DNA from 3 places in the Pseudomonas sp. SDO5532_S415 genome. Region 1 is predicted to be linked to each of the others. Evidence: predicted binding sites of a transcription regulator. Region 1 holds the regulator's gene; each other region holds the start of a gene.
What was found. The regulator sigma-54, encoded in region 1, starts transcription at its own class of promoters, with help from an activator protein. The targets are predictions, from matches to a motif close to ANTGGCATNNANNTTGCTNT.
Positions count from the first base shown of each region.

Region 2: flgB (flagellar basal body rod protein FlgB) is a predicted target of sigma-54. The motif match lies at 2,736-2,755, and genes of this name have one in related genera.
Region 3: glnA (type I glutamate--ammonia ligase) is a predicted target of sigma-54. The motif match lies at 3,678-3,697, and genes of this name have one in related genera.

Region 1 covers NZ_JBSVWS010000026.1:16,472-23,552, reverse strand. The annotation lists gene ACW9HW_RS09645 (HPr family phosphocarrier protein) at 31-306, opposite strand; gene rapZ (RNase adapter RapZ) at 322-1,179, opposite strand; gene ptsN (PTS IIA-like nitrogen regulatory protein PtsN) at 1,182-1,646, opposite strand; gene hpf (ribosome hibernation-promoting factor, HPF/YfiA family) at 1,659-1,967, opposite strand; gene ACW9HW_RS09625 (RNA polymerase factor sigma-54) at 2,042-3,535, opposite strand; gene lptB (LPS export ABC transporter ATP-binding protein) at 3,719-4,444, opposite strand; gene lptA (lipopolysaccharide transport periplasmic protein LptA) at 4,444-4,992, opposite strand; gene lptC (LPS export ABC transporter periplasmic protein LptC) at 4,979-5,551, opposite strand; gene ACW9HW_RS09605 (KdsC family phosphatase) at 5,559-6,083, opposite strand; gene ACW9HW_RS09600 (KpsF/GutQ family sugar-phosphate isomerase) at 6,083-7,057, opposite strand.
Region 2 covers NZ_JBSVWS010000090.1:7,570-14,650, forward strand. The annotation lists gene flgA (flagellar basal body P-ring formation chaperone FlgA) at 1-634, opposite strand, end outside; gene ACW9HW_RS18940 (chemotaxis protein CheV) at 718-1,650, shown strand; gene cheR (protein-glutamate O-methyltransferase CheR) at 1,697-2,524, shown strand; gene flgB (flagellar basal body rod protein FlgB) at 2,798-3,205, shown strand; gene flgC (flagellar basal body rod protein FlgC) at 3,209-3,652, shown strand; gene flgD (flagellar hook assembly protein FlgD) at 3,668-4,387, shown strand; gene flgE (flagellar hook protein FlgE) at 4,419-5,741, shown strand; gene ACW9HW_RS18970 (ribonucleoside-diphosphate reductase subunit alpha) at 6,004-7,081, opposite strand, start outside.
Region 3 covers NZ_JBSVWS010000014.1:3,496-10,576, forward strand. The annotation lists gene typA (translational GTPase TypA) at 49-1,869, opposite strand; gene thiI (tRNA uracil 4-sulfurtransferase ThiI) at 2,009-3,463, opposite strand; gene glnA (type I glutamate--ammonia ligase) at 3,792-5,198, shown strand; gene ACW9HW_RS06505 (DUF4124 domain-containing protein) at 5,484-5,993, shown strand; gene glnL (nitrogen regulation protein NR(II)) at 6,360-7,081, shown strand, end outside.

The sequences.
Region 1 (7,081 bases):
TCACAAAGGTCCGCTCGATATAAAGGGCGTTTATTCGCCTTCGTCGAAGTAGTTATTGATCAAGGCCACCAGCGCTTCCATCGCTTCCTGTTCCTGTTCGCCTTCCGTGCTCAGATGGATTTTGGTGCCCTTGCCGGCGGCGAGCATCATCATGGCCATGATGCTTTTGCCGTCGACGGTGGATTCTGGTGTGCGTCCAACCCTGATCGTGCATTCCTTGAATTGACCGGCAACCCCAACGAATTTTGCAGACGCCCGGGCATGCAAACCCAGTTTATTGATGATTTCGATTTCCAGAGCAGGCATCGCGATGTAAATCCTTTAGCTGAGGTCGCGGTGGCGGACCTGGACGTTCTTCAGGGATTGCTGCAGGGTCTTGCCCAGACGTTCGGTCAGGTAGACAGAGCGGTGATGCCCGCCGGTGCAACCGATGGCGATGGTGACGTACGCGCGGTTGCTGGCAGCAAAGCGGGGTAACCATTTGAGCAGATAGGTGGAGATGTCCTGGAACATCTCTTCGACATCCGGCTGCGCCGCCAGGTACTCGGCAACCGGCTGATCGAGTCCGGACTGCGCGCGTAACTCCGGTTTCCAGTAAGGATTGGGCAAGCAGCGCACATCGAACACCAGGTCGGCGTCGACCGGCATGCCGCGCTTGAAGCCGAAAGACTCCACCAGAAACGCTGTACCGGGCTCCGGCTGGTTCAGCAGGCGCAGCTTGATGGTATCGCGCAGCTGATACAGGTTCAGGTTGGTGGTATTGACCTTGAGATCGGCCAGGTCGGCAATGGGGCCGAGCAGGCTCGTTTCGTCGGTGATCGCTTCGGCCAGCGAGCGATTGGCACTGCTCAGCGGGTGGCGACGACGGGTTTCCGAAAAGCGTTTGAGCAGGGTTTCTTCGTCGGCATCCAGATACAGCACATCGCACTGGATGTGACGGCTGCGTACTTCTTCCAGCAACTCGGGAAACCGCGATAGATGGCTTGGCAGGTTGCGCGCATCGATGGATACGGCAACCAGCGGCTGTGACAGCTCGGTGTGAATCAACGCACGTTCGGCCAGTTCCGGCAGCAACCCGGCAGGCAGGTTGTCGATGCAGTAGTAGCCGTTGTCCTCGAGCACATCGAGGGCGGTACTTTTACCTGAGCCGGAGCGGCCGCTGACGATGATCAAGCGCATGATTACTGCCCGTTTTGCTCGTCCAGGACAACCTGATACAAGGCTTGATTGCTCGGGGCGCTGCGCAGTTTGTCGCGCACGTCCTTGCGGTCGAGCATGCTGGCAATCTGGCGCAACAACTCAAGGTGCGCATCGGTGGCGGCTTCCGGGACCAGTAGCACAAACAGCAGGTCAACCGGGGCGCCGTCGATGGCGTCGAAATCTATAGGGGCGTCAAGGTGCATCAAGGCACTGATGGGCGCGTTGCAACCCTTGAGGCGGCAATGAGGAATGGCGATGCCGTTGCCAAAACCGGTCGAGCCGAGTTTTTCGCGGGCGATCAAAGCCTCGAAGACATCTTGCATCTCCAGATCCGGCACTTCGCGATGGATAAGGTTGGCAATTTGCTCGAGGGCTTTCTTTTTGCTGCCGCCCGGCACGTTCACCAGGGAACGGCCGGGGGTCAGGATGCTTTCAAGTCGGATCATGGGTTGGGAGTGTTAACGACCGGTAGCGCCCTGGAGGAGGCTCTGGGTCTTTTCCTTATGCTTTTTGAGTTGTTTATCCAGCTTGTCGGTCAAGGCGTCGATCGCCGCGTACATATCGGTATGTTCCGCGTTGGCGACCACTTCATTGCCGGGAATATGCAGCGTGGCTTCGATTTTCTGCTTCAGCTTTTCGACCGTCATCGTGACCTGCACGTTGGTGATCTTGTCGAAATGTCGCTCCAATCGTTCGAGTTTTTCGCCGATGTAGGTGCGAAGAGGTTCGGTCACTTCCAGTTGGTGTCCACTGATGTTGACTTGCATACAGCTTCTCCTTCGTTGCCAGTGCATAAAGCGGCAGATCAGATGATCTGCCACTGGAACGCTGTGGCGTGGCTCTACATCAACCGCTTGCGTTCGCTCGAAGGCGCGATCCCGAGGGATTCGCGGTACTTGGCGACGGTGCGGCGAGCCACCTGAATGCCTTGTGCCTCCAGTAAACCAGCGATCTTGCTGTCACTCAACGGCTTTTTCTGATTTTCCGCGGCAACCAGTTTTTTGATGATCGCGCGGATCGCCGTGGACGAGCATTCGCCGCCTTCGGAGGTGCTGACGTGACTGGAGAAAAAGTATTTCAATTCATAGATGCCCCGGGGGGTATGCATGAATTTCTGCGTGGTCACCCGTGAGATCGTCGACTCGTGCATGCCGACCGCTTCAGCGATGTCATGCAGGACCAACGGCTTCATCGCCTCGTCGCCATACTCCAGGAAGCCGCGCTGATGCTCGACGATCTGGGTGGCTACTTTCATCAGGGTTTCGTTGCGGCTTTGCAGGCTCTTGATGAACCAGCGGGCTTCCTGCAGCTGATTGCGCATGAAGGTGTTGTCGGCACTGGTATCGGCGCGGCGCACGAAGCCGGCGTACTGGGCATTGACCCGCAGCCGTGGCACCGACTCCTGGTTGAGCTCTACCAGCCAGCGCTCGTTGTCCTTGCGCACGATCACGTCCGGGACCACATATTCGGCTTCGGTGGACTCGATCTGCGAGCCAGGGCGCGGATTGAGGCTCTGGACCAGTTCGATGACCTGGCGCAGTTCGTCTTCCTTGAGTTTCATGCGGCGCATCAGCTGGCTGTAGTCACGGCTGCCGAGCAAGTCGATGTAATCGGTGACCAGGCGTTTGGCCTCGGCCAGCCAGGGTGTTTTGGCAGGCAGCTGGCGCAATTGCAGCAGCAGGCATTCACCCAGGTTACGGGCGCCGATGCCGGCGGGTTCGAATTGCTGGATGCGGTGCAGGACGGCTTCGATTTCGTCCAGTTCGATGTCCAGTTCCGGATCGAAGGCTTCGAGGATTTCCTCGAGCGTTTCGTCCAGATAGCCCTGATTGTTGATGCAGTCGATCAGGGTCACGGCAATCAGCCGGTCGGTGTCGGACATCGGGGCCAGGTTCAATTGCCAGAGCAGGTGGCTTTGCAGGCTTTCGCCGGCTGATGTGCGGGTGGTGAAGTCCCACTCGTCGTCATCGTTGCTGGGAAGGCTGCTGGCGCTGGTCTGGTAGACGTCTTCCCATGCCGTATCGACGGGAAGCTCGTTGGGAATGCGTTCGTTCCAGTCACCTTCGTCGAGGTTATCAACCGTCGGCGCGCTTTCCTGGTAGGACGGTTCCTGGATGTCGGTGTTGGGCTTCTGTTCGGCGTTGTCGGCCAAGGGGTCGGTGTTGTCGAAGTCGTCGCCTTCTTCCTGGCGCTCGAGCATCGGATTGGACTCCAGGGCCTCCTGGATTTCCTGCTGCAGGTCCAGGGTCGACAATTGGAGCAGGCGGATGGCCTGTTGCAGCTGCGGTGTCATCGTCAGCTGCTGGCCCATTCTCAAGACTAGCGATGGTTTCATGGCAGGGGCTTAACACCTTATTCGCCGGCGCACATGCGCCATCCACTACAGGGGCGCCGGAGCGCCAAACATAAGCAAATTATATGCCCGAAGTTGCGGTGTTTGCCTAGAGCGCTGTAACAATAAAAAAGTATTGATTTTTATCGAGACAAGCGCTCGGTCGACTAGCCAGCACTTCAGTGCTTACAGGCGGAACTCATGGCCCAGGTACACTTCCTTGACCAGGTCGTTGGCCAGGATGGTGTCGGAGTCGCCTTCGGCGATCAGTTGGCCATCGTTGACGATGTAGGCTGTTTCGCAGATATCCAGGGTTTCACGGACGTTGTGGTCAGTGATCAGTACGCCAATGCCCTTGGCCTTGAGGTGGTGGATGATCTGTTTGATGTCGCCCACCGAAATCGGGTCCACGCCGGCGAAGGGTTCGTCGAGCAGGATGAATTTCGGGTTGGTGGCCAGTGCGCGGGCGATTTCCACGCGGCGGCGTTCGCCACCGGACAGGCTCATGCCGAGGTTGTCGCGGATGTGGCTGATGTGGAACTCCTGCAGCAGGCTTTCCAGCTCCTGGCGACGATCGGCCTTGTCGAGTTCCTTGCGGGTCTCGAGGATGGCCATGATGTTGTCGGCCACCGACAGTTTGCGGAAGATCGACGCTTCTTGCGGCAGATAACCGATACCGGCCTTCGCACGACCGTGCATTGGCTGGTGGCTGACGTCCAGGTCGTCGATCAGGACGCGGCCCTGATCGGCCCGTACCAGGCCAACGATCATGTAGAAGCAGGTGGTCTTGCCGGCGCCGTTGGGGCCAAGCAGGCCGACGATCTGACCGCTGTCGATGGACAGGCTGACGTCACGCACGACCTGGCGGCTCTTGTAGCTCTTGGCCAGGTGCTGAGCTTTCAGAGTTGCCATTACTGGGCCTTTTGCTCGTCGGTTTTCTTTTTCGGCTGGATCACCATGTCGATGCGTGGGCGCGCTTCGGTGACTTTGCTGCCTGTGGCGCGACCGGCGCTGGCCAGCTTTTTAACGGTGTCGTAGACGATTTTTTCGCCCTGGGTGACGTTGTTGTCCTTGTCGACGACTTTGGCGCGATCGATCAGCACGACGCGGTTTTGCGTTGCGTGATACTGGATGGTCACGCCCCAGCCTTGAACCGGCTTGGCATCGCCCGCGGTTTGCACTTGTTCGAAGTAGGCGAGGTTGCCCACGGACGTCACCACATCGATATCACCGTTAGGTGCACGGGTCATGGTCACTTTGTTGCCGGTGACCTTCATCGAGCCTTGGGTGATGATCACATCGCCCGTGTAGGTGGCGATACCGTTCTTGTCGTCCAGCTGGGCGTCGTCGGCCTGAATGCGGATAGGCTGCTGTTGATCATCCGGCAGGGCCCAGGCGCTCACGCTTCCCAGTGCTGCGCTCAGACTGAGCAAAATAGGGAGGGTTTTAACGAGCCTCATACTGTCCTCTTACGTTCGAGAGCAGGTGTATCCTGCTTTCTTTCAAGTACGCTTTCATTCCGTTGCCTGTCGATACGCCGCCAGCGCCGTCGATTCTAACGGGTTGCTCGGTCTGCGCATATTGCTTCTGCGGGAACACTGTCATGCGAGTGGTGGTGATCAGGGTCCTGCGGTTTTTCTCGTCGAAACGCGTGATACGTACCGAATCGATCAGCTCGACCTGTGTGCCGTCGGGATTGACTTCACCCTTTTCGCTCTGGACGTGCCACGGGAACTCGGTGCCGCGGAACATGTTCAGGTCGGGATTGGTCAGCAAGGTCACTTCGGTGGCTTTGAGGTGTTCGACCTTGTCCGACGTCATTTCGTATTGCAGTTTGCCGTCCGGCAGGAACTGCACGCTGTGGGCGTTGATGGCGTAATAGTCGATTGCGCTGTTGTCGACTTGCACAACAGGCTTGTCGAGGAAACGTTCCGGGCTGATGTTCCAGTAGCCGACCGCGGCGAAAATCGCCGCGATGCAACCGAATACCAGGATGTTGCGAATCTTTTTGCTCAGCATGTCTGGCTCACAGGTACGCGGCATTGGCCGCATCGAGGCGGCCCTGGGCGCGCAGGATCAATTCGCAGAATTCGCGGGCGGCACCTTCGCCGCCGCGGGCCTGGGTGATGCCGTGGGCGTGTTCGCGCACGAAACTGGCGGCATTGGCGACTGCCATTCCCAAGCCTACGCGACGAATCACCGGCAGATCAGGCAGGTCGTCACCAAGGTAGGCAACCTGTTCATAGCTTAGGTTGAGTTGGCCAAGAAGCTCGTCAAGCACCACCAGTTTGTCTTCGCGTCCCTGGTACAGGTGTGGAATGCCGAGGTTCTTCGCTCGCCGCTCGACCACCGGGGTCTTGCGGCCGCTGATGATGGCAGTCTGCACGCCGGCGGCCATCAGCATCTTGATGCCCTGGCCGTCGAGGGTGTTGAACGTCTTGAATTCGCTGCCGTCTTCGAGGAAGTACAGGCGTCCGTCGGTGAGAACGCCGTCGACATCGAATACCGCCAGTTTGATCTGTTGGCCGCGCTTCAGCAGGTCCGTGCTCATTACATTACTCCCGCACGCAGCAAGTCGTGCATGTTCAAGGCACCGACCGGGCGGTCTTCGCCATCGACCACCACCAGCGCGTTGATTTTATGGTCTTCCATGATTTTCAGGGCCTCGGCGGCGAGCATTTCGGCGCGGGCGGTCTTGCCGTGGGCGGTCATGACCTGATCGATGGTGACGCTGTGGATATCGATTGTGCGATCCAGGGTGCGGCGCAAATCACCGTCAGTGAAGATCCCGGCCAATTTGCCGTCGGCTTCAAGGATTACGGTCATGCCCAGTCCCTTGCGGGTCATTTCCATCAGCGCATCCTTGAGCAGGGTGCCGCGCTGGACCTGTGGCAGCTCTTGCCCGGCGTGCATGACATTTTCCACTTTCAGCAGCAGGCGTCGGCCCAATGCACCGCCGGGATGGGAAAAGGCGAAGTCTTCGGCAGTAAACCCACGGGCTTCCAGCAGGGCCACGGCCAGGGCATCGCCCATGACCAGCGCGGCGGTGGTCGAAGAGGTGGGCGCCAGGTTCAGCGGGCAGGCCTCATGTTCGACATGCACATTGAGGTTGACCTCGGCGGCCTTGGCCAACGGCGAATCGGGATTGCCTGTCACGCTGATCAGCTGGATGCCCAAGCGCTTTATCAGTGGCAGCAGGGTGATGATTTCATTGGTGGAGCCGGAGTTCGACAGCGCGAGGATGATGTCGTCGCGGGTGATCATGCCCATGTCACCGTGGCTGGCTTCCGCCGGGTGGACGAAAAATGCCGTGGTGCCGGTGCTGGCCAGGGTTGCAGCGATCTTGCTGCCGATATGCCCGGACTTGCCCATGCCGACCACGACTACGCGGCCTTTGCTGGCCAGAATCATTTCGCAAGCGCGTACGAAATCTGCGTCGATGTGCGGCAGCAAGCCTTGTACGGCTTCCACTTCGAGGCGGATGGTACGTTGGGCGGATTGAATCAGGTCGCTGGATTGGCTCATGTCGGAAATCGTTTAGCCTGATGA
Region 2 (7,081 bases), on a different contig from region 1:
CGCTGAGCGTACCGCTACGGGCGGTGATCACCACCTGATCGCCCTTGCGGATGACTTCCGCCTGTTCGAGATGGACCAGGGTAATGACCTGATCGGTGACCATTGGTCGGGTAAGTCGTTGTCCGATCGCCTGGTCCACGGAGGTCAGGTAGCCCTGGTTGATCACACTGATATCCCGCTCGCGCAGGATCACATCTTCAGGCTCGACAATGCCGGCGCGCCGCAGTGGTCGCGAGGTGGTCACGACGTCGCGAAACAGCCGTACTTGAGCGGGTACGAAGACCGTCCAGGGGGATGTTCCTTCGCAGCGAACCTTGACCGTGACCCGGCCCAGCGGCTTGGCCGGACTCTCCAGTGAGGCTGTCAATTCCTTGTCGCACATCGGCATGCGCATACGCGGATCGAGCTGGTTGACCTGGATTTCGTAGCGACCTTCCGTTTGACTGGTGGCCAGATAGTCTTCTACGGTGAATTCAAGAAAGCCCTGGGTGACGCCGATAAGCATGTCAGGCAAGGTAACCGCGTCAGCAAGGGCAGGGCTGCCAACGTTGAACAGGCACAAAGCCGCCAACGCACCGAGGAGTTTGCGGTGGGGTATGGTAGGGCGTCGGAAAAATGTCGGTTCTGTGTTCATACAAAGATAAAAAGCAAGCGCCGTGCCGTTTAGAGATGAATGTGCGTCGCAACAACACTTAGCGTTGGTGTAGGAGTCTGGGCATGGCTGGTGTAATGGATTCGGTGAACCAGCGCACGCAACTGGTGGGGCAGAATCGCCTTGAGCTGTTGTTGTTCCGTCTCGACGGCCAGCAGCTGTATGGGATCAACGTGTTCAAGGTTCGGGAGGTGTTGCAATGCCCCCAGCTGACGCTGATGCCCAAGTCCAGTCCTGTCGTGTGCGGCGTGGCGAATATCCGGGGGGCGACCATTCCGATCCTTGATCTGGCAATGGCGACCGGCTCCGGTGCTTTGAAGGACAAGAACAATCCCTTCGTGATCATCACGGAGTACAACACCAAGACCCAGGGATTCCTGGTGCGCTCGGTGGAACGCATCGTCAACATGAACTGGGAGGAGATTCATCCGCCACCCAAGGGCACCGGTCGCGATCACTACCTGACGGCGGTGACGCGGGTCGACAATCAGTTGGTTGAAATCATCGACGTCGAAAAGGTGCTGGCGGAAGTGGCGCCGACGCCGGAAGCGATTTCCGTCGGCGTGGTCGATGTCGAAACCCAGCACAAGGCGCTCTCGTTGCGTGTGCTGACGGTCGATGATTCGTCGGTGGCGCGCAAGCAGGTTACGCGCTGCCTGCAAACGGTCGGTGTCGAAGTGGTGGCGTTGAACGACGGCCGGCAAGCGCTGGATTACCTGCGCAAACTGGTCGACGAGGGCAAGAAGCCGGAAGAAGAGTTCCTGATGATGATCTCCGACATCGAAATGCCGGAGATGGACGGGTACACGCTGACGGCCGAGATCCGCAACGACCCTCGCATGCAAAAGCTTCATATCATCCTGCATACTTCGTTGTCGGGCGTGTTCAATCAGGCGATGGTCAAGAAAGTCGGTGCCGATGACTTCCTGGCCAAATTCCGTCCTGATGACCTGGCATCCCGGGTAGTCGACCGGATCAAAGCAGCAGACATCAGCTAGGGGCGTCCGGCCCCTGGCAGTCAACACGATTTAAGAGGCGGCAGCATTGTCTACGGGTAATTTGGATTTCGAACAGTTCCGGGTATTCCTGGAAAAAGCCTGTGGCATTTTGCTCGGTGAAAACAAGCAGTATCTGGTCTCGAGCCGTCTCAACAAACTGATGGAGCAGCAAGGCATCAAGTCCCTGGGTGAGTTGGTCCAACGCATCCAGACCCAGCCGCGCAGCGGGTTGCGCGAGATGGTGGTGGACGCGATGACGACCAACGAAACCTTGTGGTTTCGTGACACCTATCCGTTTGAAGTCTTGAAGAACAAGGTACTGCCTGAAGCGATCAAGGCCAGTCCCGGCCAGCGCCTGCGGATCTGGTCGGCGGCGTGCTCGTCGGGTCAGGAACCGTACTCGCTGTCGATGTCCATCGACGAGTTCGAGCGGACCAATGTCGGGCAATTGAAGATGGGAGTGCAGATCGTGGCCACCGATCTGTCCGGCACCATGCTGACCAACTGCAAGACCGGCGAATACGACAGCCTGGCTATCGGTCGCGGACTGTCGCCCGAGCGGCTGCAGCGTTATTTCGACCCGAAAGGGCCGGGACGCTGGGCCATCAAGGCGCCGATCAAGAGCCGGGTGGAATTCCGCTCCTTCAACCTGCTGGATAGCTACGCGAGCCTCGGCAAGTTCGACATCGTGTTCTGCCGCAACGTGTTGATCTACTTCTCTGCCGAAGTGAAGAAGGACATCCTGTTGCGCATTCACAGTACGTTGAAGCCGGGTGGCTATCTGTTCCTGGGTGCTTCCGAAGCCCTGAACGGATTGCCGGATCATTACCAGATGGTCCAGTGCAGTCCGGGGATTATTTACCAGGCGAAGTGATCGGTTGGTGGTATCAAAAAACGGGAGTCCTCAGGGGCTCCCGTTTTTGTTTGCCTGATGAAGTCGGCTCCACCGCTACCACAGGGGATGCGGTGTTCTCTCGGTCGAGTAAAGCGGCAGAAAAGCGGCATCCAGCGGAAACCGGTTGCCGCTTTTCTGGCATTGCCGCATTGCCACTGCCCGCAAAGCCCCGGTTTACGGGCTTTTTTGAATTGGCATGACGCTTGCTATATCCAACGTACGAAAAATCAGGTCACCCGAAGGTTTCCCGACATGAGCATCAGCTTCGATAAAGCGCTCGGCATTCACGAAAAGGCTCTGGGCTTCCGCGCCCAGCGTGCCGAAGTCCTGGCCAATAACATTGCCAACGCCGATACCCCGAACTACAAGGCTCGGGATCTGGAGTTCTCGAAAGTGCTTGAGGCGCAGAACGATAAAGCCAAGAACGGCACGTTCGCCTTGAACATGACCAACAGCCGTCATATCGAAGCCGAAGGCCTGGGCAATGGCGACGAGTCGCTGATGTACCGCACGCCGATGCAGCCCTCGATCGACCAGAACACCGTGGACGCTCAGCTGGAGCAGTCGAACTACGCGGAAAACTCGGTCAACTTCCAGGCCAGCTTCACCCTGCTCAACAGTAAATTCAAAGGGCTGGTTTCAGCCCTGCGCGGAGAGTAAGTCATGTCTCTATCCAGTGTTTTCAACATTGCCGGTAGCGGCATGAGTGCCCAGACCACGCGTTTGAACACCGTCGCTTCGAACATCGCCAACGCCGAGACGGTCTCGTCGAGTATCGACCAGACCTACCGTGCGCGTCACCCGGTGTTCGCCACCATGTTCCAGGGCGGCCAGAGCGGCGGCAGCGATTCACTGTTCCAGAACCAGGATGCCGCCGGTCAAGGCGTGCAGGTGCTGGGCGTGGTCGAAGACCAGAGCAACCTCGAGGCGCGCTACGAGCCGAACCATCCGGCTGCCGATGCCAAGGGATACGTCTACTACCCGAACGTCAACGTGGTGGAAGAAATGGCCGACATGATTTCCGCGAGCCGTTCGTTCCAGACCAACGCCGAAATGATGAACACCGCCAAAACCATGATGCAGAAGGTCCTGACCCTCGGTCAGTGATAAGGGGCGACTCAGATGAGTGTTTCCGATACCACCAGTGGCTTGAGCCTCAACGACATCCTGGCCAACTCCGCGGTCAAGAACAAGACCGACGATAGCCTGGCTTCGGCAGCGGGCAGTGCCACCGGCAAAAAAGCCTTGGGCAAGGATGCGTTCCTGCAGTTGCTGGTGACGCAACTGAAGAACCAGAACCCGCTGGAACCGCAGGACAACGGCGAGTTCGTGGCGCAACTGGCGCAGTTCAGCAGCCTGGAAGGCATCACCACGCTCAACGATACCGTGAGCGGCATTGCCGGCGCCTTCGGCTCATCCCAGGCATTGCAAGCCTCGTCGCTGGTGGGCCGTTCGGTCATCGCACCGGGCGACAAGGCCGTAGTCGATACCACGAAGGGCATGACCGGTTCGATTTCGATACCGCAGTCGGTTGCCTCGACCACCGTGAAAATCACAGACAAGGACGGCAAGGTCGTTCGCACCATCGAGCTGACCGACCAGAAGGCCGGCAATGCCAGCTTCACCTGGGATGGCAAGGACGAGGCGGGCAACGTGGCCCCGGCGGGGACTTACACCTTCGCGGCGGCAACCACCATCGATGATCAGAGCGTTGCGCTGATCACCAACCTGCCGGCGACCGTCACTAGCGTGACGCTCAGCCAGACCGGCGGTGAGTTGATGCTTAATCTCGCCGGGCTGGGCAGCATTGCCCTGTCCAAAGTGCAAACCATTGGTATATAGAGCCGACTAACCCGGCACAAAGGAGTGGAATATGTCTTTCAACATCGGCCTTAGCGGTCTCTATGCCGCCAACAAGCAATTGGACGTGACCGGCAACAACATCGCCAACGTCGCGACCGTCGGCTTCAAGTCGTCCCGTGCAGAATTCGAAGACGTGTACTCGGCGACCAAGCTGGGGGCGGGGAGCAGGACCGTCGGTAATGGTGTGCGTCTGGCGAACGTTGCCCAGCAATTTACCCAGGGTGATATCAGCAGCGGCACCGGTAACGTGCTGGACATGGGCATCAATGGCTCTGGCTTCTTCGTGCTGAACAACAACGGTTCGCTGTCCTACACCCGTGCCGGTACGTTCAAGGTCGACAAGGAAGGTTACGTCACCAACTCCGACTACACGGCGCGTGTTCAGGGTTACGGCGTGGATGCCAATGGCAAGATCATCAATGGTGTGTTGACCGACCTGCGTATCGACACCTCCAACTTGGCACCGAAGGCCACTACCACCGTGTCGTCGACGATCAACCTCAAGTCTACGGAGCCCGCGATCGACGTCGTTGCGAACCCGTTCGACCCGAGCAAGACCGCGTCCTACACCAAGCAGTTCAGCACCCCGATTTTCGACTCTCAGGGTAACGAACACACCATGGATCAATACATGGTCAAGACGGGGCCCAACACTTGGGATACCTACACCCTGATCGATGGTCGCAACCCGAACGGCAGCGACCCGATGAACGCGGCTACCCGACCTGTTCCTTCGACCATGACGTTTGATACCAGCGGCAAACTTGTATCGGTCAGCACGCCGAATCCACCGGGTGCGCCAATTGTCAGCCCGAATCTGGCCATCACCAACTGGACTCCAGGTAAAGTGACCAATGGTGTGTGGGCACCCAATGGCGCCGCCGCCGACCCGGCGGGTGTGACCATCGCCATGTCCAACACCACCCAGTTCAACGCCGATAGCGCGCGCTCGATTCCGGCGCAGAACGGCTACGCCACGGGTCAGATCTCCAACCTGACCATCGACGGCAACGGCGTGATGCTGGCCAACTTCAGCAACTACCAAACCAAGCCGATCGGTCAGATTGCGTTGGCCAGCTTCACCAACGAACAAGGTCTGCAGCAAGTGGGCGGCACCGCCTGGAAAGAAACCTACGCGTCGGGTATTCCGGGCTACGATTCGCCGGAAACCGGCACCCTGGGTTCGATCCGCTCCAACTCCCTGGAAGAGTCAAACGTCAACGTGACCAATGAACTGGTCGAGCTGATCAAGGCGCAGAGCAACTACCAGGCGAACGCCAAGACCATCTCCACCCAGAGCACCATCATGCAGACCATCATTCAGATGACTTGATGTTTGATGCTGCGGCATTAAGAGCCCCTCGAAAGAGGGGTTTTTTTATGGCTGTGATTTTTGTCAGGGGCTGAGGTTTCGGTTGCCTGTGCTGGCCCCTTCGCGAGCAGGCTCGCTCCCACAGTGGAGCTGTGGCGTTCACACATGTGAGCGAAGGCGGCAAACCGGCCACTACATTCATCGGGGCAAAAGAAAACCCCCGATCAACCAGAGGCTCATCGGGGGTTTCAGGTAGGCACCTTTCAGCGCCTACAAGCTCAGCTTATTGGCAAGCTTCGCAATCCGGCTCGTCGATGGCGCAGGCCTTCGGCACTGGAGCAGGACCGGCTGGAGCAGCCAGAACCGAGTCGTCACCGTGGTTGCCGCCGCTGGAAACAGCGTTCAGCTTACCGGTGTTGATGGTCGATTTTTCGGTGCTGGTCGCGGCCAGGGCACGGAGGTAGTAAGTGGTTTTCAGACCACGGTACCAGGCCATGCGGTAGGTCACGTCCAGCTTCTTGCCCGATGCACCAGCGATGTACAGGTTCAGCGACTGAGCCTGGTCGATCCACTTCTGACGACGGCTTGCCGCGTCGACGATCCACTTGGTGTCCACTTCGAAGGCAGTCGCGTAGAGCTCTTTGAGTTCTTGCGGGATGCGTTCGATCTGCTGCACGGAACCGTCGTAGTACTTCAGGTCGTTGATCATGACCGAGTCCCACAGACCGCGAGCCTTCAGGTCGCGAACCAGGTACGGGTTGATCACGGTGAATTCGCCCGACAGGTTCGATTTCACATAGAGGTTCTGGTAGGTCGGTTCGATCGACTGCGACACGCCGGTGATGTTGGCGATGGTTGCGGTCGGTGCGATGGCCATGATGTTGGAGTTACGAATGCCTTTCTGCACACGGGCGCGCACAGGTGCCCAGTCCAGGGTTTCGTTCAGGTCGACATCGATGTACTTCTGGCCACGGGCTTCGATCAGGATCTGTTGCGAATCCAGTGGCAGAATGCCCTTGGACCACAGCGAACCCTGGAACGTCTCGTAGGCGCCACGCTCGTCAGCCAGGTCGCAGGAAGCCTGGATCGCGTAGTAGCTGACCGCTTCCATCGACTTGTCGGCGAACTCGACGGCAGCGTCGGAACCGTAAGGGATGTGCTGCAGGTACAGCGCGTCCTGGAAGCCCATGATGCCCAGGCCGACCGGACGGTGCTTGAAGTTGGAGTTCTTCGCTTGCGGCACCGAGTAGTAGTTGATGTCGATCACGTTGTCGAGCATGCGCACGGCGGTGTTCACGGTGCGTTGCAGCTTGGCGGTGTCGAGCTTGCCGCCCACGATGTGGTTCGGCAGGTTGATCGAG
Region 3 (7,081 bases), on a different contig from region 1:
ACGCCCCCGGCCTTTCGACCGGGGGCGTTTTCGTTCAGCCGGGGCTAGTTACGCCTTGGCTTTCTTGGCAGCGCGGGTACGCTCGCTTTCGTCCAGGATCTTCTTGCGAAGACGGATGGACTTAGGCGTCACTTCACACAGTTCGTCGTCCTGGATGAATTCCAGAGCCTGTTCCAGGGTGAAGCGAACAGGTGGAACCAGGGCGATGGTTTCGTCTTTACCCGAAGCACGCATGTTGTCGAGCTTCTTGCCCTTGGTAGGGTTAACGCCCAGGTCGTTGTCACGGCTGTTCAGACCAACGATCTGACCGTTGTAGATTTCCTGACCGTGTTCAACAAACAGCTTGCCACGTGCCTGCAGGGTTTCCAGGGAGTAGGTCAGCGCCTTGCCGGTTTCAACCGAAACCAGAACGCCGTTCTGACGGCCGGACATGTCGCCGGACTTCATCACGTCGTAACGGTCGAAGATCGAGGTCAGGATGCCAGCACCGTTGGTCAGGGTCAGGAACTGGTTACGGAAACCGATCAGACCACGAGCAGGGATGTTGTATTCCAGACGTACACGGCCTTTGCCATCCGGCACCATGTTGGTCAGGTCGCCCTTACGCAGGCCCATCTCTTCCATCACCTTGCCCTGGGATTCTTCCGGCAGGTCGATGGTGACGTTTTCGTACGGTTCGTGCTTCACGCCGTCAACCAGACGGATGATCACTTCCGGACGGCCTACAGCCATTTCGAAGCCTTCGCGACGCATGGTTTCGATCAGTACCGAGAGGTGCAGCTCACCACGGCCGGAAACCTTGAACTTGTCAGCCGAGTCGCCTTCTTCAACACGCAGTGCAACGTTGTACAGCAGCTCTTTGTCCAGACGTTCCTTGATGTTACGGGAAGTCACGAACTTGCCTTCTTTACCGCAGAATGGCGAGTCGTTGACCTGGAAGGTCATGGAAACGGTTGGCTCGTCAACGGTCAGAGGCTTCATCGCCTCTGGAGTGTCCAGCTGGCACAGGGTGTCGGAGATGAACAACTCGTCCATACCGCTGATGCACACGATGTCGCCGGCAGCTGCTTCTTCAACGTCGACACGGTGCAGACCGTGGTGACCCATCAGCTTCAGGATACGACCGTTACGCTTCTTGCCGTCAGCACTGATCGCCACAACCGGAGTGTTCGGCTTGACGCGACCACGAGCGATACGGCCAACGCCGATAACACCCAGGAAGCTGTTGTAGTCCAGTGCGGAGATTTGCATCTGGAACGGACCGTCACGGTCAACAGCCGGCGCCGGTACGTTGTCGACGATCGACTGGTACAGCGGGGTCATGTCATCAGCCATTTCGTTGTGGTCCAGACCGGCAATACCGTTCAGGGCCGAGGCGTAGACGACTTTGAAGTCCAGCTGTTCTTCGGTGGCACCCAGGTTGTCGAACAGGTCGAAGATCTGGTCCAGAACCCAGTCCGGACGCGCGCCTGGACGGTCAACCTTGTTGATGCACACGATTGGACGCAGGCCGGCTTCGAACGCCTTCTTGGTCACGAAACGGGTTTGCGGCATAGGGCCGTCTTGAGCGTCAACCAGCAGCAGAACGGAGTCGACCATCGACATTACGCGTTCAACTTCGCCGCCGAAGTCGGCGTGGCCCGGGGTGTCCACGATGTTGATGTGGTAGCCGTTCCAGTTGATGGCGGTGTTTTTCGCCAGAATGGTAATACCGCGCTCTTTTTCCTGGTCGTTGGAGTCCATCACGCGCTCGTCGTTGAGCTCGTTGCGCTCCAGGGTGCCGGATTGACGCAGGAGTTTGTCTACCAGGGTGGTTTTACCATGGTCAACGTGGGCAATGATGGCGATGTTGCGTAGATTTTCGATCACTTGTGTATCTCGATCAGAGGATTCGGTGTGCTGACAAGTCTTGGCAGCGATTAACAGTAGCGTCCGTGAAAGCCGTTACAGCTTGACGGTGGCATCGGGGGGCCGGTGACGCAGGCCACAGGCAAACAGCCCCGGGCACTTAGCTCGGTCGATAAACGCGCACATTGGCATGCCCCTCACTGAGCAAATGGTGGGCATGCAGGCGACTCATCACGCCTTTGTCGCAATACAGCAGGTACTGGCGAGTAGGGTCCAGTTCCTTGAAACGAGCGTTCAGAGCATAAAACGGCATCGTTTGTACCTCGATACCAGCGAGTTCCAGCGGGTCATCCTCGGCGGCATCCGGGTGGCGGATGTCGATCACGATCTGACCGGCCAGCGCTTCGCTGACTTCTTCAATCTGCAAGTCCTGGCCCAATTCATCGATCACGCGATCGATCGGCACCAGCTTGGCGTTCTCGAGCGCACGCTCAAGGACTGCCATGTCGAATTCTTTCTCTTCGTGCTCCACGCGGTAGCGCTTGGCGGCGGTCTTCGGATTGACCGAAATGACCCCGCAATACTCCGGCATGTGCCGGGCAAAATCGGCAGTGCCGATTTCGTTGGCCGTGTCGATGATGTCCTGCTTGTGACTGGCGATCAGCGGACGCAAGACCAGCTTGTCGGTCACGCAGTCGATCACGGACAGGTTCGGCAACGTCTGGCTCGACACCTGGGAGATCGCCTCACCAGTGACCAGCGCTTCGATGTGCAGTCGATCGGCAATTTGGGAGGAAGCGCGCAACATCATACGCTTCAATACTACGCCCATATGACTGTTATCGACTTTGCCGAGAATTTCTCCCAGCACTTCCTCGAACGGCACACTGACAAATAACACGCGTTGCGAGCTGCCGTACTTCTTCCAGATGAAATGCGCGACTTCCATGACGCCCAGTTCGTGGGCACGTCCGCCCAGGTTGAAGAAGCAGAAATGCGCCATAAGCCCGCGGCGCATGATCTGGTAGGCAGCGACGGTGGAGTCGAAACCGCCGGACATCAGCACCAGCGTCTGCTCCAGCGCGCCCAGCGGATATCCGCCGATGCCATTGTGCTGGCTGTGGATCACGAACAACCGTTGGTCGCGAACTTCGATGCGGACTTCGATTTCCGGCTTTTTCAGGTCGATCCCGGCAGCACCGCACTGACGGCGCAACTGGCTGCCGACATATTTCTCGATATCGATGGAGCTGAATGGGTGCTTGCCAGCGCGCTTGCAACGTACCGAGAAGATCTTCCCGGCCAGTGCATCACCGTAGTGCTGCTTGCACTTTTCGACGATGTCGTCGAAATCGCCCAGCGGGTATTCGTCGATTTGCAGGAAGTGCGCGATGCCGGGCATGCAGCTCAGGCGCTCGCCCATCTCTTTCAGGGCCTTGGGGTCGCTGACGCGGGTTTCCAGCTCGAGGTTGTCCCATACGCCGTTCACCACCACAGCCGGGTCCAGATCGCGGAGCACGGCACGGATGTTCTTGGCCAATTGGCGGATGAAACGCATCCGTACCGGGCGGCTCTTGATGGTGATCTCGGGAAAGACTTTTACGATTAGTTTCATGAAAACAGCGCGCGCTGGGCCAGCCGAAAAAGGGGGGCGCGGATTATAGCGGAAATTGCTCAAGGTTTAACCAGTTAATGTGCAGAAGGTTTTGCACGCACCAAAACGGGTCACTTTCCGCTTTCCACGCTACATTAAGGGGCGAGGATTTCCGTTTTAAGACGCTTTGCACCTCTATAAGCGTGAAATTGGGGCAAAAAACCCATGCTGGGGCACTGGCATGCAATTTGCTCCCTTGTGAGGCAGGTTGCCTTGGCAGAGTATTCGCGCCGGCATCACAAACATTTAAGGGCATCCACTACCCGCCCTAATCCACCCGGAGGACACTATGTCGAAGTCGGTTCAACTCATCAAAGATCATGACGTCAAGTGGATTGATCTGCGCTTCACGGACACCCGCGGCACTCAGCACCACGTGACCATGCCGGCTCGCGATGCGCTGGATGAAGACTTCTTCGAAGTCGGCAAAATGTTCGACGGTTCCTCCATTGCTGGCTGGAAAGGCATCGAAGCCTCCGACATGATCCTGATGCCGGACGACAGCACTGCCGTACTGGACCCGTTCACCGAAGAGCCGACCCTGATCCTGGTCTGCGACATCATCGAACCTTCGAGCATGCAAGGCTACGACCGCGACCCACGTGCGATCGCCAAGCGCGCCGAAGAGTACCTGAAGTCCACCGCCATCGGTGACACCGTGTACGCCGGTCCAGAGCCAGAGTTCTTCATCTTCGACCAAGTGAAGTTCAAGTCCGACATTTCCGGCTCCATGTTCAAGATCTACTCCGAACAAGGTTCGTGGATGTCCGACCAGGACGTGGAAGGCGGCAACAAAGGTCACCGTCCAGGCGTCAAAGGTGGCTACTTCCCGGTTCCGCCGTTCGACCACGACCACGAAATCCGCACCTCCATGTGCAACGCACTGGAAGAAATGGGCCTGACCGTCGAAGTTCACCACCACGAAGTGGCAACTGCCGGCCAGAACGAAATCGGCGTCAAGTTCAACACCCTGGTGAAGAAAGCCGACGAAACCCAAACCCTGAAGTACGTCGTGCACAACGTTGCCGATGCCTACGGCCGCACCGCTACCTTCATGCCTAAGCCTCTGTACGGCGACAACGGCTCGGGTATGCACGTTCACATGTCGATCTGGAAAGACGGCAAGAACACCTTCGCAGGCGAAGGCTATGCCGGCCTGTCCGATACCGCTCTGTACTTCATCGGCGGCATCATCAAGCACGGTAAGGCTCTGAACGGCTTCACCAACCCGGCAACCAACTCCTACAAACGTCTGGTTCCAGGCTTCGAGGCTCCGGTAATGCTGGCCTACTCCGCCCGTAACCGTTCCGCCTCGATCCGCATTCCTTACGTGTCGAGCCCGAAAGCGCGCCGTATCGAAGCGCGCTTCCCGGATCCGGCTGCCAACCCATACCTGTGCTTCGCAGCACTGATGATGGCTGGCCTGGACGGTATCCAGAACAAGATCCACCCTGGCGATGCCGCTGACAAAAACCTGTACGACCTGCCGCCTGAAGAGGCGAAAGAGATCCCACAAGTTTGCGGCAGCCTGAAAGAAGCCCTGGAAGAGCTGGACAAAGGTCGTGCGTTCCTGACCAAAGGCGGCGTGTTCTCCGACGACTTCATCGACGCTTACATCGCTCTGAAAAGCGAAGAAGAAATCAAGGTACGTACTTTCGTACACCCACTGGAATACGACCTGTACTACAGCTGCTAATCCAGTGACGCCTGCGCAAGCGGCGTGAAAAAAGAGGCCTCCTTAGGGAGGCCTTTTTTATGCCCGCGATTCAACGACCACTGAAGACCCCCGGTGGGAGCGAGCTTGCTCGCGAAGAGGCCTGTACATTCAAAACAGTTGTCGCCTGCAAGTCCGCCTTCGCGAGCAGGCTCGCTCCCACAGGGGACAACTGGCAAATCCATATCCAATTGTTAACAAGCTAGGCCAACCACCCTTCCTGCTCTATGCTGCAATCCAACGTTTTTTTTGCTTCCGGTCGATTTTATGGGTCGCTGTTTTCTCTTCATCCTGCTACTGATCGCCCTGCCCGCCTCAGCACAGATCTACAAGTACACAGATTCCGATGGCAATACCGCCTACAGCAATCAACCGCCGGATGGCGTGAGGGCTCAGCCGGTCGAGTTGCCACCGCTCAACAGTGTTGGAACCCAGCCAACCGGCAACCCCTCACCCGCCGCCGAAGCCCGCAAACAACCTCAGAGCGCCTACGAGTTACTCGAACTCACGGGCCTGCCCACCACCGAAGCCCTGCGCGCGAATAACGGCACGTTTACCGTCAATGTGCTGATCAAACCACACCTGAAAGGCTCGCACCTGTTCCGGCTTCTGCTGGACGGCAACCCTTACGGCCAGCCAGGCAACGTACCGGCCCTGCAACTGGTGAACATCGACCGTGGCCTGCACAGCCTCGCGGTGCAAGTGATTGACGGCGCAACCGTGATCCAGCAAAGCCCCACCGTGACCTTTACCGTGCAACGGGTACACAAGCGCTGAAGCCCTGACTGCTGATTGCCTCCCTGCCTGCTCGCATTGCCTGCGTCAGCGATGGTCGTCACGTCCATTGAAGACGGCCAATGGCCGGAATGTCCGCTCATCGATAAACCAGCCGAAGAAAAAGCCGGTTCCTGCCGATTTTCTAACCTTGTTCAGCTTTGCGCACTATATTGGTGCGAATGGTTGCACCGCGCTCGAAATCCAACCCATTTTGGTTCGAAAGTACCCGCCAAGTCCGATCGAACGCCACGCAATCGAGCGTCAAACGCCCGTTTCAGGCGTTGAACGCTTCTTTTCGGAGCCTTGGTTTGGTTTTTGCAGTTTCCTGGTATCAGCTCTTTATCCATGCGCCAAAAGAGGTCCTGAATGACCATCAGCGACGCACTGCATCGTTTGCTACTCGACAACCTGACAACCGCCACCATCCTGCTCGACGCCGAATTGCGACTCGAGTACATGAACCCGGCGGCGGAGATGCTCCTGGCCATCAGCGGCCAGCGAAGCCATGGTCAATTCATCAGCGAGCTGTTCACCGAATCCACCGAGGCACTGAACTCGTTGCGTCAGGCCGTCCAGCAGGCGCATCCGTTCACCAAGCGTGAAGCAATGCTCACCGCGCTCACCGGCCAGACCCTGACGGTGGATTACGCGGTCACGCCGATCCTGAGCAATGGCGACACACTGCTGCTGCTTGAAGTACATCCCCGCGACCGCCTGCTGCGCATCACCAAGGAAGAAGCACAGCTGTCGAAGCAGGAAACCAGCAAGATGCTGGTGCGCGGTCTCGCCCACGAAATCAAGAATCCGCTGGGCGGTATTCGTGGCGCGGCGCAGTTACTCGCCCGTGAGCTGCCGGAAGAAAGCTTGCGCGACTACACCAACGTCATCATCGAAGAAGCCGACCGCCTGCGTAATCTGGTAGATCGCATGCTCGGCTCCAACAAGCTGCCGTCGCTGGCCATGTGCAACGTCCACGAAGTGCTGGAGCGCGTCTGTCATCTGGTCGAGGCCGAAAGCCAGGGCTGCATCACTTTGGTGCGCGATTACGACCCGAGCATTCCCGATGTATTGATCGATCGCGAACAGAT